One region of the Dehalogenimonas alkenigignens genome, then DNA from elsewhere that is predicted to be linked to it. Evidence: riboswitches for the same ligand, from Rfam matches in the RefSeq annotation. Region 1 holds a riboswitch; the other holds the start of a gene.
The links. A riboswitch is a leader RNA that binds a small molecule or an ion and turns the genes downstream of it on or off. The one in region 1 is predicted to bind molybdenum cofactor.
Positions count from the first base shown of each region.

Region 2: linked by a shared signal. The riboswitch ahead of moaA (GTP 3',8-cyclase MoaA) and the one ahead of DEALK_RS08360 (ABC transporter substrate-binding protein) in region 1 are both predicted to bind molybdenum cofactor.

Region 1 covers NZ_KQ758903.1:1,596,366-1,603,586, reverse strand. Annotated here, with positions in the region: gene fusA (elongation factor G) at 1-1,540, shown strand, start outside; gene DEALK_RS08370 (ABC transporter ATP-binding protein) at 1,650-2,747, opposite strand; gene DEALK_RS08365 (ABC transporter permease) at 2,744-3,460, opposite strand; gene DEALK_RS08360 (ABC transporter substrate-binding protein) at 3,465-4,391, opposite strand; molybdenum cofactor riboswitch at 4,470-4,614, opposite strand; gene DEALK_RS08355 (electron transfer flavoprotein subunit alpha/FixB family protein) at 4,704-5,675, opposite strand; gene DEALK_RS08350 (electron transfer flavoprotein subunit beta/FixA family protein) at 5,730-6,518, opposite strand; gene prmC (peptide chain release factor N(5)-glutamine methyltransferase) at 6,644-7,221, opposite strand, start outside.
Region 2 covers NZ_KQ758903.1:1,243,661-1,250,881, forward strand. Annotated here, with positions in the region: gene DEALK_RS06540 (tyrosine recombinase XerC) at 1-528, opposite strand, end outside; gene topA (type I DNA topoisomerase) at 534-2,741, opposite strand; gene dprA (DNA-processing protein DprA) at 2,753-3,859, opposite strand; tRNA gene DEALK_RS06555 (tRNA-Ser) at 3,931-4,020, opposite strand; molybdenum cofactor riboswitch at 4,167-4,291, shown strand; gene moaA (GTP 3',8-cyclase MoaA) at 4,324-5,313, shown strand; gene moaC (cyclic pyranopterin monophosphate synthase MoaC) at 5,317-5,793, shown strand; gene DEALK_RS06570 (MOSC domain-containing protein) at 5,786-6,226, shown strand; gene DEALK_RS06575 (molybdenum cofactor synthesis domain-containing protein) at 6,255-7,221, opposite strand, start outside.

The sequences.
Region 1 (7,221 bases):
CTTAAACCTTAAGGCGTTTACCGGCGCCCACCCCGCCGCTGAAGGCGAGGTACCAGCTCAATTGACGCAGACCGCAAAAGACGCCAGAGAGCGGCTTATCGAGGCAGTCGCCGAACAGGACGACAATCTCATCGAAAAATTCCTCGGCGGTGAAGAACTGTCGGCTGAGGAGATCCACAGCGGTTTGAAAAAGGCGATTGCGGCAGGTGAAATTGTACCGATCCTGGCCGGGGCGGCGCTTACCAACACCGGCGTGGATTCATTGTTGGATTTCGTCGTTGAATTCATGCCGTCGCCTCAAGGGCGGAAAGTCGAACTCAACGATGGAAACAGCCTCACCGCTGATGAGTCAAGCCCGCTAGCCGCACTGGTTTTCAAAACGACCGCGGACCCCTTTGTTGGCAAGCTGACTTTCTTTCGTGTTTACCGCGGCATGCTTCAAAGCAACACCCACGTCTGGAATTCAACCCGGAAAGCTGACGAACGGATTGGGCAGCTGTACGTCATGAGAGGCAAACACCAGGAACCGGCAACACAAATCGGCGCCGGAGACATCGGCGCGGTTGCTAAATGCGCCGTCACAGCGACGAATGATACGCTGGCGACCCAGGACAGCCCGGTAATAGTCACTCCAATATCTTTCCCCAAACCGACATACTCGGTGGCGGTTCACCCCAAATCCAAAGCGGATATTGACAAACTGGGACAGGCGATCGCCAAGCTTATCGAAGAAGATCCGACTCTGGAAAGCCACCGAGACCCAGACACCTCGGAAACCATACTCGCGGGTCTCGGCGATACCCAACTGGACGTAGCCGCGGAAAAAATGGCGCGAAAGTATTCAGTCGCAGTAGAACTTAAAGCCCCCAGGGTTCCCTACAAAGAGACGATCACCGGCTCAGCCAGGGCAGAGTACCGCCATAAAAAGCAGACCGGCGGCCACGGCCAATTCGGTCACGTCGTACTTGATGTCGAAGCCCTGCCGCCCGGCTCAGGGGTCGAGTTTGTCGATAAGGTGGTCGGCGGCGCTGTTCCCCGCAACTATATACCGGCGGTGGAAAAGGGCATCAAAGAAGCAGTGCAAGAAGGCGGTAGTCTGGGCTTTCCGATCGTTGACCTCCGCGCCACCCTGTGCGACGGCAGTTTCCACCCGGTGGACTCCTCCGAGATCTGCTTCAAGATCGCCGGCGCAGGCGCGCTGAAGAAAGGTATGGAGCAGGCCGGGCCGGTGCTGCTGGAACCGATCGTCAGTCTCCAGATAAATGTCCCGTCTTCGATCGTGGGTGACATTATCGGCGACCTTAATACCAAGCGCGCTCATGTCCAGGGTATGAATCCTGACGGGGACCGTACAATTATTGAGGCGATGGCGCCGCTGGCTGAAGTCCAACGTTATGCCGTTAACCTGAAAAGCCTGACTCAAGGCCGTGGTTCGTTTACGATGAAGTTCGATCATTACCAGCAGGTGCCGGCTAACCTAACGCAAAAACTGGTCGCCGACCGGGCAGCGGAATTGGCGGCAGCGCAGTCTACGCATTGATAAGCGCCGGGTTTTAGTGCGTTTAAAGAAAAAGAACGAAGAGGGGCTCTAAAGCCCCTCTTTAGTTTTGTCTTCGAACTTACGTAACCTTGTGGCCGTTCACCAAAAGCTAAACCTTGACGACGTGGATGGCGGCGGCCTTGAGACAGGCAACCACCGGCTTGCCTATCGCCAAACCCAGTTCATCGGCGGACTGGCGAGTAACGACCGCCAGCAGGTGGATCCCACAGTCTATTTCCAACCTGACCAGCGGTCCGACCAGGGCTATGTTGACTATGGTGCCTTCAAGCCTATTACGGGCGCTGGAACCGATTTCAGATTTCAGACTGACGGTGATATGGTCCGGCCGGAGGAACAGGTTGACCCGGTCGCCGGGCATAAATTCACCAGTTGCCTGTATCAATTTTCCGGCAACGTCGACAGTGATGAGTCCGCCGATTGACTCAATCACTGAGCCTTCGAGTATCGTTTCAATGCCGATGAATTCAGCCACGGCTCGGCAGGCTGGCGCCATGAAGATTTCGTCACTGGTGCCGAGTTGTAGCAGTTCACCTTTCATCATGACGCCGATTCGGTTTGCCAGACGTTGACCCTGCGCCAAATCGTGGGTTGCCATGACCACCGTGAGGCGGCGTTTACCGATGATGTTTGAGACCAATTCCTCGACCATAGCGGTGGAATTGGGGTCCAGGTTGGCTGTCGGTTCATCAAGGAAGAGAATGTCAGGACTGGTGACCAGCGCCCGCGCCAGGGCGACGCGCTGCGTTTCGCCGCCGGATAGAGTCTTGGCCTGACGGCCTTCAAAGCCTGCCAGGCCAACTTCGGCCAGCGCCGCCGTTACCCTGGGTTTAATGTCTTCGCCTTTCATACCTCTCCAGCGCAGCGGCTGAGCGATGTTGTCAAATACCGAGGTAGTAAAGACGAGCGGCTTCTGATGAACGAAAGCCATTTTACGGCGCAACTCCAGTCGACTGGAGGCGCTGCCGGTCACCTGCTGCCCGCCAATGACTATGGCGCCCCCAGACGGTTGCTCCAGGAGATCCAGCAGCCTGAGGACGGTGCTTTTACCGGCGCCGGAGGGACCGATCAGCGCCACTGTCTCGCCGGCGGCGACGGTCAAGTTTATATCTTTCAAGCTGAAGTTGCCGCCATAACGCTGTCGTAGCCCCCGGGCTTCGATAATCGGTTTGGCGTTCGAAAAATTCATTCCACCGGTCTCCGCCTGACGTCTGTACCGCGCTGCTGCAGCCAGGAGAGCGCCATATTGATTAGCAGGGCAATACCCAGCAGGATTATTCCCAAGGCCAGCGACAGTTCGATGTCGCCCTTACTGGTCTCGAGCGAGATGGCGGTGGTCAGCACCCGGGTGAAGCCGCGGATGTTGCCGCCGACCATGAGCGCCAGGCCGACTTCGGAGATGGCACGACCAAAGCCGAGGATGAAGGCGGTGAAGATAGCGTACCTGGCCTCTTTGATCAACAGCAATCCCATTTGCCAGCGGCTGGCGCCCAAGGCAATTGCCGTCTCTTTAGCCATGAGGTCGATTCCGGAGAGCGCCGAAATAACGAGGCCGAGTATCAGCGGTGTCACCAGCACAGCCTGGCCAATAACCATAATTGTCGGGGTGAAAAGCAGCCCGAACTCCCCAAGCGGACCGGAGCGCGAGAACAGCAGGAAGACAAACAGGCCGACCAAAACCGTCGGCAGGGAAAACAGGGTATGGATGAAGCTGATCAGGAAGCGCTTGCCGGGGAAGGTGTTATGGAAGATGAGAGAGCCTAAAGGCAGAGCGATGACTGCGGCGATGACGCTGGCGGTCGCTGAGATACTCAGCGACCGCCAGGTGGCTTCCATAACGTCGGGATCAGCCGAAAAGATTAGTTCGATAGCCCTTTGCAGACCAAGCCAGATCTCTTCCATTTAATTAATTCGCCGGTTCGTTTCCGGCGCAAGGGGTAAATAGCGGCGCGCCGTAGTCCTTGACGCCGTAGTCGCCGATGATCTTCTGGATGGCCGGGGACAACAGCCATTCGACCATCTTTTGAGCCATGTCCTTGTTACTCACGGCAACTTTTACCGGATTGACCGGGACTGCGGCATAAACATTCAGCAGAATCGACCCTTTATCTACGATAGAAGTCAGGCCGGTCTGTCCTTTGAAAGCTAAAAAGGTGCCAATATCGGAAAGGGTGTAACCCTGAAGCTGCCCGGCCATCTGAAGAGTTGGTCCCATGCCCTGGCCGGACTCGACGTACCAAGCGCCTGAACTGCGGACATCGGTGTAAGTGATGCCGGCAGCCTTCCAAATAGCCTGCTCCTTGGAATTGGTCCCGGAGGCATCGCCACGGGAGACGAACTTGGCGGTCTTGGAAGCGAACAACTTCTTGAAGGCATCCTCGGCGGAAAGGCCTTTCAATCCGAGCGGATCGGAGGCAGGGCCTACAATAACGAAATAATTGTAAGCGAAAGCGCTGCGGGTTGTACCGTAACCGTCGGCAATGAACTGGAGTTCCCGAGCCTTGTCATGGACGGTGATAATGTCAACATCGCCGCGTTGGCCGTATTGCAGGGCAATACCGGTGTTGGCATACAGGACATCGACTTCCACTCCGAACTCTTTCTCGAACATGGGCTCCAGGAGGGCCCACAAGCCGGTGTCGTAGAGGGAGCTGGTTGTAGCCACCTTGAGGCGTTTTGCCGGGGAGAGGATGCCGCTGCCCTGTTCGGTGGTCGGCGATACCGTCGGACCGGTGGTTGATGGATTATCAGATCCATTGCAGCCGGCGATCGATGAAGCCGCGAGTAGCATCGACAACAACAAGCCGGAAACTTTTAACCATGTTTTTCTCATCTGTACCCCTTATCAAATATTTGGAATAGTACAAACAAAAAGCACCTCTTTTAAGGAGGTGCGCGGCCACGGAGTACCCTCGTCATGGCATGCTCTCCTTTCCAAATCGCGGGAGGCGGCGCCGTTTCCGGCATCACCCTCGGGTCCTTCTGTGAAGGACCGCCGGTCTTGTCGCCATATCACCGAGGAGTTAGGCTCCAAGACTTCGGAGATCAATATTTAATTAAGCTCATGGTAACACAGAGTACTAATACCGGTCAATCAGGAATCGATGACGGTTCCCATCATGGTTCGCCGGAGTGAATGGTAACGCTATCTGCCGGTGAGCTCCTTGACCTTGGCGACGAGGGCCGGGACAACCTTCTTCCAATCGCCGGTGACGCCGTAAGCGGCGGCTTTGAAAATGTTTGCTTCGGCGTCCTTGTTGATGGCCACGAGTGTTTTGGCGCCGGAGACGCCAGAAAGGTGCTGTGACGAGCCGGAGATACCGACGGCAATGTATAAATCCGGGGCGATGATCTTGCCGGTGACTCCGATCTGTCCAGATTCTGGCCACCAACCCTGGTCACACGGCGGACGGGAGGCACCAACGACACCGTCGAGGAGGCCGGCGAGTTCCTGGAGCTGGGCAAAACCCTCGGGCCCACCCAGGCCGCGGCCGCCGCCGACGACGATTTTTGCCTCTTCGATCTTTGGGCCAGTCTCTTTCACGGCTACTCGCTCCAGGATTTGAACACCCGTCAATGGTTCAGCCGCCGGCAATTCCAAAATCTCAACGGTGTGCTTATCGTTGGCCGGTGCCGGAGCGAAGGTCTTGGGCCGGATGGAAACGACCTGGGGTTCGGTATCGATGGTAAAATCCGCCAGCGCGTTGCCGCCGTAGACGGGGCGGGTAAAAATCCGGCTGCCGCCCTCAGTACGGATAGCGATAACATCGGTTACAGCGGCGGTCGAAAGCCGGGCGGCCAGCATCGGCGCCAGGTCGCGGCCTAAATCGGTTTCAGCCAGGAGGATGATTTTTGGGTTCAAGTTAGCGGCCAGCGGCATCACCGTCAGGGCGACGGCATCACTCGAAACTTGGCCGACTTCGGCGGCAAAGACCTTCACGGCACCCAATCTACCGACGGCAACGGCGGCCTCTCTGGCGCCGGTGCCAACAACAAGGGCGAAAATGGATTCGTCGGCGGTGATTGCCTTCGCAGCGGTGAAAAGCTCGGCGGCGGCAGGCGCCGGCGTGCCGCCTTTGACCTCGACGACGATTAGGACGCTTTGATTATCTGGCATGTTTTCACCCGCTCCTTTTATGTCTTTCCTCTCGGGAGGGAAAGTTGGGAACTGCTAGATCAGCTTTAGTTCACGAAGCTTCAGCGCCAGGTTAGCGCCCTGTTCTTCAGGGGTGGCGCCGGGGATCAGTTCGCACTTCGCTTCCCGCACCGGTTGATAGAGCCTCACCAGCTTCACCAGACGGTTAACGGCGACGGTGCCCAGGTCGGTAGCTTTCCAAAAGAGCGGCTCCTTTTTCTTGGCGGCGAGTACTCCCCTGATGTTGGGCAGACGGAGTTTCCCGAGTTCTCCAGAAACGGTGACGACAGCGGGTAAGGCTGCCTCGACGACTTCAAAGCCGCCGTTGACGATGCGCTCGACGCGAAGTTTGCCGCCGGTGAACTCGACCTTGCGGGCGCGGGACAATGAAGGCAGGCCGAGGTGACCAGCCAGAAGCAGGCCGGTCTGGCCGGCGTCCCAATCCGCGGCGGTGCGACCGGCGAGGATAACATCGAACTTGCCGATCTTTTTAACTGCGGCGGCAAGGACGGCGGCGGCAGCGGCGCTGTCCAGGTCGGCGAAGGCCGGGTCGTCCAACAGGATGAGTTCATCGGCACCGAGGGCGAGGGCTTTTTTAAGGAGTTCTTTATTAAGGCCGCTTCCCAAAGAAACCGCTTTCAAGGTGCTGCCAGTGTTGGTGTCTTTGAGCCGCAGCCCAGCCTCCAGAGCGTGCTCAGAGTAGGGATCGATCACCGGAGAGACTCCGGCGGGAGGTACGACCTTGGTGCCGGAGGGATCAATCTTGAAACTTGCTGGAGGAATTTCGGGGTCGGGGATTTGCTTGATCAGAACGATGATATCCAAGAGCAGCCTCCTCGACGTAATTGAACGATTGGTCAACGACTGGCTTAATTTAACACCCGCACTGCGTCCCGGTCAACTGCGTCACGGGTCCTACGACGCGAGTTATCAAGTTCATATGTTATCCGCTACGGGGGAAGTTTGGTGACCGAGACACGATCAAGGGGGATGAGATCCCGGATGATTTCGGTACGGTTTCCGGGGAATGCCTGATTAATTATTGATTTGACCGCAGCGGACTGACATGAACCGAACTCGAGGAGCAACCAGCCGGGCTTATCATCGCGGGCAGCAGTCTGGCTGACCAGGCGGCGGATGATATCTAAACCGTCCGGCCCGCCGTCCAGCGCAAGCTGTGGTTCAAACCTGTTGCCCCTGGCCTCGGCGGAAGGGACGTAGGGCAGGTTAGCGCAGACGATGTCGAGGCGGCGGTCAGCGACGCCGTCGAGGAGGTCGCCATGGATGAACTCGATGTTCGTAACGGCGTGGCTGGCGGCGTTGCGGCGGGCCAGGTTAAGAGCCTCTGGCGAGGTATCGATGGCAAAGATTACCGATTCAGGCAAATGTTTTGCCAGGGTTACAGCTACCGCGCCGGAGCCGCAGCCGACATCGGCGATAACCAGCGCGTTATGCTTGTCCCCCGTCTTGAGCCTTGCGATATCGAGGGCTTGTGCGACAAGGATTTCAGTCTCCGGACGGGGAATAA
Region 2 (7,221 bases), 350 kb from region 1:
AATCGAAGCCAACTCAGACACTCTGAGACCAGCTGCATAAAACAGTTCCATAATCGCCCGATCGCGCAATCCTTGCGGGGTCATTGGATCAGGGGTATCCAGCAGTCGATTTATTTCTTCAGTGGTTAAGAATTCAGGTAACCGCCGGTCCAGTTTCATTGAAAAGGCCGAAAGCCGGTTCCTGCCTCTTCGAGACAAAGGGAATGGACATTCGGTCACAAGCGTTTCACGGAGCATGTAGCGGAATAATGAGCGGATAGCGGAAAGTTTGCGCGCGACAGAACCTTTCACAATACCCTGTGAGAAATTCCATGCCATGAAATCTCTGACTACATATTTGGTGACCTGGCTCGGGAATTCGATATTTTTTAATCTGAGATACTGGAAAAATCCTTTTGGCTCGCCTTCCTCTAAATTGCCGTTAAGATCGCCGAGATAATTCCGAATAGTTCGTGGTGAAAGATGCTGTTCGGATTGGAGATAGTTCACGTATCCCGCGAGCCAGTTTGGCGGCAATGTCGTGTTCAACGTTGTTACCCGCTCGCTTGTTGCATACCGGTGCCAGCCTTCTTAACGGAAGTGCGACGCTTTCGGACAGGCGGCTTATGACTTTTGGATGAGTCGGGTTTAGGAGAACGCCGTCGCAAAGGTTTAAAAGCTTCGCAGACAGGATTTTGACATGCGTTCACACCTGGTTTTACTTCGACAACCAGGCCTCCGCACAGTGGACAAGGTTCAGATAACGGTTTGGTGTTAATTGCAAAGGCATGTTTCGGGAAAGCGCTGCATCCATAAAACAACTTTCCCTTCTTGGTGAACCGTCCAATTAACTCCCCGTTCTCAGGGCATCCGGGACAGGGTACTCCAGTACGAATTCGGAACGATTGACGAAAGGAGCAAGAAGGGCACTCCATATATTTTCCGAACCTGCCGATTTTTATTAACAGGAGACCTTTCGAACATTGAGGGCAATACTCCGTGGAAACTTCAACCGGAAGGGGCACTCTTTCTAACTGTTCTTCGGCTGCAGTTAAATTATTACTAAAAGGAATGAAGAAATCACGGACTACCCCCACCCAATCAATTCCTTCAACGGCGACCTTGTCTAATTTGCTCTCCATCTGGGCGGTAAACCTGGTATCGATCAGCTCGGGAAACTGCTGTACCAACATGTCGGAGACTGTCATTCCCAGGTCGGTGGGTTTGAACAATCCTTTCTCCTTGGTTACGTATTCGCGTTCCTGGACTACGCTTAAAATAGGAGCGTAAGTTGAAGGCCGGCCAATACCATATTGTTCCAACGTTTTCACTAAAGTTGCTTCACTATAACGCGGTTGCGGTTGGGTAAATCGTTGCTCTTTGTGAATCCCCTTGACGTGCAGTTCTTCATTTTGCACCAGTTCCGGTATCGGCGGTGTTTTGATCTCTTCTGCGTCGTCGCGGCTCTCAACATATAGGCTGATGAACCCTGAGAATATATGTTCAGTTTGCTGAGAACGGAGAATATACGCCCCTTTCGATTCAGCAATTTTTGCAGTAATATCGACAGTGGTGTTTCTAAATTTGGCCGCGGTCATTTGAGATGCAACCATTCGCTGCCAGATAAGCTGGTATAATTTGAACTGATTGGTTTCAAGATATTCTTTTATCAGTTGAGGTTCGCGCTCGACGCTCGTTGGCCTTATGGCTTCATGTGCTTCTTGCGCTCCTTTTACGGAACTAGTAAAAGATCGAACGTTTTTAGGCAGATAAGCGTTGCCAAATTGTCTCTCGATATATTTTCTTGCCTCGGAGATCGCCGATCCGGAAACCTGAATCGAGTCGGTTCGCATGTAGGTTATTAAACCTACACTGCCCTCGGTTCCTATCGGTAAACCTTCATACAATTGCTGTGCAATTGCCATTGTTTGACGTGCCGTGAACCGCAACTTACGATAAGCTTCTTGCTGGAGCGTACTGGTAATGAAGGGGGGGGAAGGCTGCTTCATTACCTCCTTGACTCCCACGCTGGACACCGAATATTTAGCGGACCCAAGATCCTTCTCAACCGCCAGTGCTTGTTCTTCTGTCTTGATGCTTATTCTTCTTTTATCACCCTGCCCGATGAGCGTAGCTTTGAACTTCTGAGTTGAATTATGTTTTATCAAATCAACTTCTATGGTCCAATATTCCTCAGGTTTGAAGGAAAGAATTTCGCGTTCTCTGTCAACGATTATTCGCAAGGCTACAGATTGGACACGACCGGCTGATAAACCGCGGCGGATCTTTTGCCACAGTAGGGGTGAAAGCTTATACCCGACTAATCGATCGAGTATGCGCCGGGCTTGCTGAGCGTTTACCAGATTCATATTGATTTCACGCGGTGAATTAAAAGCCGCAGTTATTGCTTCCGGCGTAATCTCATGAAAAGTCACCCGGTTGCATGACGCCCGGGGCGTACAAATAGATTCTTTCAGGTGCCACGCTATTGCTTCGCCCTCTCGGTCAGGATCTGTCGCTAAAAATACCGCAGAGGCTTTGGAGAGCCCTTCTTTTAATTCTGTCAGAATTGATGATTTGTCTCGCATCACTAAATACTGCGGTTTGAAGTCATTCTCAGTATCAACGCCGAGCTTGCTTTTCGGTAAGTCACGGATATGTCCCATCGAAGCCTTGACTATATATTTGGGACCGAGGATACGGGAGAGAGTCCTTGCTTTGGCAGGGGACTCAACAATAACGAAATTCGTGGGTGACTTCATTTTACTCTCGTTTACGACTCCTTAATCACCCTTGAAAGCGTATAGTTCATACCGCCAAGGTGTTTGACTGTGCCTTTTAATTCCATCATTGATAAAGTTGAGCTTACAACTGAAGCAGGTAGTTTGGATGTGCGGCAAATTTCGTCAATGTGTACTGGTTCCACACCAAGATATCTAATTAAGTTTTTTTCATTTTCAGTCACCGGGAGTGTTTCTTTGAATTCAAGTTGTGTAGCAACTGATTCGATATTGAGCTCTATTAAAATGTCGGATTCGGTTCTCACCAACTTTGCACCTTGTTGAATCAAACGGTTTGTTCCAGAACTCTTGGCTGAGAAAATGTTCCCCGGTATGGCGAAAACATCTCGGTTTTGGTCTAAGGCGTATTCGGCGGTAATTAAAGCCCCTGACTTTTCCCCAGCTTCAGTCACTAGTGTGCCCAACGTCAAGCCTGAGAGGATGCGGTTACGCCGGGGGAAATTTTCAGGCCTTGGTCCCATATCCATCGCATACTCTGAAATTAGAGCCCCATTTTCAATTATTTGCTTTGCGATAGCTGTGTTTTCTGGTGGGTATATTACATTAACCCCGGAGCCTAGTACCCCAATCGTACGACCGCCCGCTTTTAGGGCAGAAGAGTGGGAAATCGTATCTATCCCGCGGGCCAAACCTGAAGCGATGGTGACATTATTTCGGCTAAGCGCGGTTACGATCTCCTCGGTCACTTGCCTGCCATAGGCTGTTGGATTTCGTGTCCCCACCACCGCAATTGAAAGCTGGTCCTCAGGCAGAAGATTACCCTTGATATACAAAACTGGTGGATAGTCGTAAATCTCCTTAAGTCTGGAGGGATACTTTGGGCTTACTGCGGTGACGACGGAAACCCCGAAACGATCTGCTTTTTCCAGTTCACGCGCTGGTTCAACTTTAGATCGCCAGTAAACAATTGAATTAATCGTACCGCAATCGAGACCGACCTTCGATAATTCCGCTTCGTTGGCCTTCCAGGCGGTCGAAAGATCTCCGAAATATTTCTCCAACATTGTAAGCCGGACCCGGCCGATACCTGGAATAAGACTGAAACCCAGGTAATGGACAGTGTTACTCTGTTCGTTCAAAGCGTCGCAATTTTAACACAGGGCATTGCGAGAGACAATCGTTCAGGAATGACTGAGTGGAAAACTTGAATTGGCGGAGAGGGTGGGATTCGAACCCACGGTCGAGTTACCTCGACTCACGCTCTCCAGGCGTGCCTGATAGTCCACTCCAGCACCTCTCCGCAAAGTGGTTTGATTGCCTGAAGAACCCGCCAATGATAAATTAATGCGTCCGGTTAGTCAACAATGCAAACACTCTTGAAACGCTGACGTTCATACTACCATGTATGAGTATTTGCCCGGTACTAGTACCGCATGCTATAGTTTAGATGAATAAACCCTTCGAGCCGTCCCGGCCTAACTTTCAAAAGAAACATGGCAGACGGCCGGTCAGGGTGTCGCTGGAAACGGCGGCGCCTCCCGTTTTTGGAAAGGAGGGGTATGAGCGCTTACGCCGTCCTTCGTTTGAGGGACTGTTTGATCCAATGACCGAAGCTAATTGCGTTACCGGCACTTTTGATGCCTTCAATCGTCGCGTTAACTACCTGCGTATTTCGGTCACAGACCGATGCAATCTGCGATGCACCTACTGCAGCGACGGCGAAATCAACCACCTTCACCATGACGACATCTTGCGTTATGAAGAGATTGAGCGGGTGACCAAAGCTGCCGCTGCCCTCGGAGTACGTCATGTCCGGCTGAGTGGAGGCGAACCGCTGGTGCGGCCGTATTTGTGGAATCTGATCGAATTGTTGACGCCGATTCCGGGTATTGAAGACATTTCACTAACCACCAACGGCACGCTGCTAAAGGAGCAGGCTACAAAGTTGCGCAGCGCCGGCTTGAAACGCATCAATGTAAGTCTCGACTCGCTGAGGCCTGGCCGTTTTGAACGGATCACCGGCGGCGACAAGCTTGGCGACGTACTCGAAGGAATTCAAGAAGCTCATCGCGTTGGGCTTTCGCCGGTGAAGATAAACATGGTGGTCATACCCGGGGTGAACGACGATGAGGTAGAAGATTTCGCCTTGATGGCTAAGGATGAGGGATGGCACGTTCGTTTCATCGAGCATATGCCTTTCGGAGGGATTGGCAGTACTCCATCAATGACGGTGGCTGAAATCAAAGAAAAGATAGAATCGATGGTGAGCGACCTGTGGCCGTGCTGCCTCTCCGGCGCTGGTCCAGCCAGCTACTTCAGTTTCGGTGAAGGACAGGGAACGATCGGCTTCATTCGTCCGGTCAGCCATCGCTTCTGTGGCCAGTGCAACCGGTTGCGGCTGACTGCAGACGGTAAGCTGAGGCCTTGCCTGCTGAACGACCTTGAGATCGATATCAAATCTGCTTTGCGAAATGGCGCCGGTATCTCGGATTTGAAAGACCTGCTTAAACAGGCGATCATTGCCAAACCGGAGCGCCACCATTTGGAAACGGCCGGCATTGGCGGCCGCCAGATGCGTCAGATCGGGGGATAGCTCATGGAATTATCTCATGTCGATGAGCGTGGCCGAGCCAGGATGGTAGACGTGACCGAAAAGGTAACCACCAGCCGCCGCGCTGTGGCTATCGCTCATATCAGCATGAAACCTGAGACACTTGAGCTCATCAAGAATATGGAGATCAGAAAGGGCGATGTACTGGCAGCGGCGCGTATTGCCGGAATAATGGCTGCCAAGAAAACGCCGGAACTGATACCGCTGTGCCATCCGTTGACAATTTCCGGAGCCGCAGTCGAGTTCGAGTTTTACGGCACCGACCAGTTAATAGTATCGGCCGAGGTGAAATGCACCGGGCCTACCGGTGTTGAGATGGAAGCCCTCACCGCCGCCAGCATCGCCGTTCTTACGGTATACGATATGTGCAAGGCGGTGGACAAGGGCATGACCATAGAACGAATCTACCTTGAGACTAAAGAGGGTGGCAAGAGCGGGACTTACAGGAGGCTGGATGGCTAAGATTGTCGCCGTTTGCACTAGCATAAAAAAAGGCACTAAGAAAAAAGATATTGGCCGCGGCTTTCTGGAGGCGGATTACGGCATTCAAGGCGACGCCCACGCTACCAAAGGCTGGCACCGGCAGGTTAGCCTGCTGGACAATTCCAGCATTGACAAGATGCGCGCCAAAGGGCTGACGCTTTCACCCGGCGACTTCGCCGAGAACCTGACGACCGAAGGTCTCGAACTGATGGCACTGCCTGTCGGTACGAGGCTAAAGACAGGGCGGGGAGTTGAGCTGGAGATCACCCAGATCGGCAAGGAATGTCATCACCACTGCCAGATCTACCGCCAGGTGGGGATGTGTGTCATGCCTCTTGAGGGCGTCTTTGCCCGCATCATACAAGGTGGCGAGATACAAGCCGGGGATACCATTGAGGTTGTTGGAGCGTAACTCATTCCGGTGACGGCAAGGGTTTAATTCAGCCGTTAAACAAGAAAACCCGAACCGTCTCTCCTTTTTCCAGGATGTCGATGTTGGCCGGAATGTCCAAGTAACCGTCGGCCTCAGCGGTGGCGGTGATTGCGCCGGATTCTTTGAACAATGGCCAGGCTTGTCCGGCGACAAGTTTAACCGGAAGGAACTGTCGTCGGCCGACACTGCCAGGCACGCTCTGCGCCAGCATAGCTTCTGCGGGTCTTTTCGCTTCGACTGGTAAACGAGCCATTTTCCTTACCGCCGGGGCAAGTAGAACATGACCGTTAATGAGACACGACGTCGGGTATCCCGGCATACCCAGCACCGGCTTGCCGTCGATTACGGCGAACATGGTCGGCTTGCCCGGCTTGACTTGGATGCCGTGGAAAAGCACCTTCCCCAGATCTTCCAGTATGCTGAACATGAGATCACGCTCGCCGACCGACGAACCGCCAGAGATGACCACCATGTCATTTTCCAAAGCTTTTTCGATTGCAGTACGCAGTTTCAACGGTTTGTCCTCAGCGATAGGCATCTTCACTGGTTCTCCGCCATTTGAGCCTACCACCGCGGCCAGGGTGTGAGAATTAATATCGTAGATCTGCCCCGGTTTGAGAGCTTGCCCGGCGGGGGCGATCTCCTCACCGGTGGGCATGATGGCGACGCGGGGTTTTCTGAATACTGAAGCTTCGGAGAAGCCCTGGGAAGCCAGCACGCCGATCTTACCGGCGTCAAACTGAGTCCCCTGTTTCAAAATGATTTCACCCTGTTTGATATCTTCTCCGGCTTGGCCGATGTTGGCACCGGGATAAACCGCCTTGTAGATATTGACCTGTTCATCGACACGCTCGGTCTCTTCTACCATGACCACAGCATCGGCGCCGGCAGGCATGGGCGCCCCGGTAGCAATTTGGACAGCTTTGCCTTTTTCAGTAGTCACAAAAGGGGCGTCCCCAGCGAAGATTTGGTCT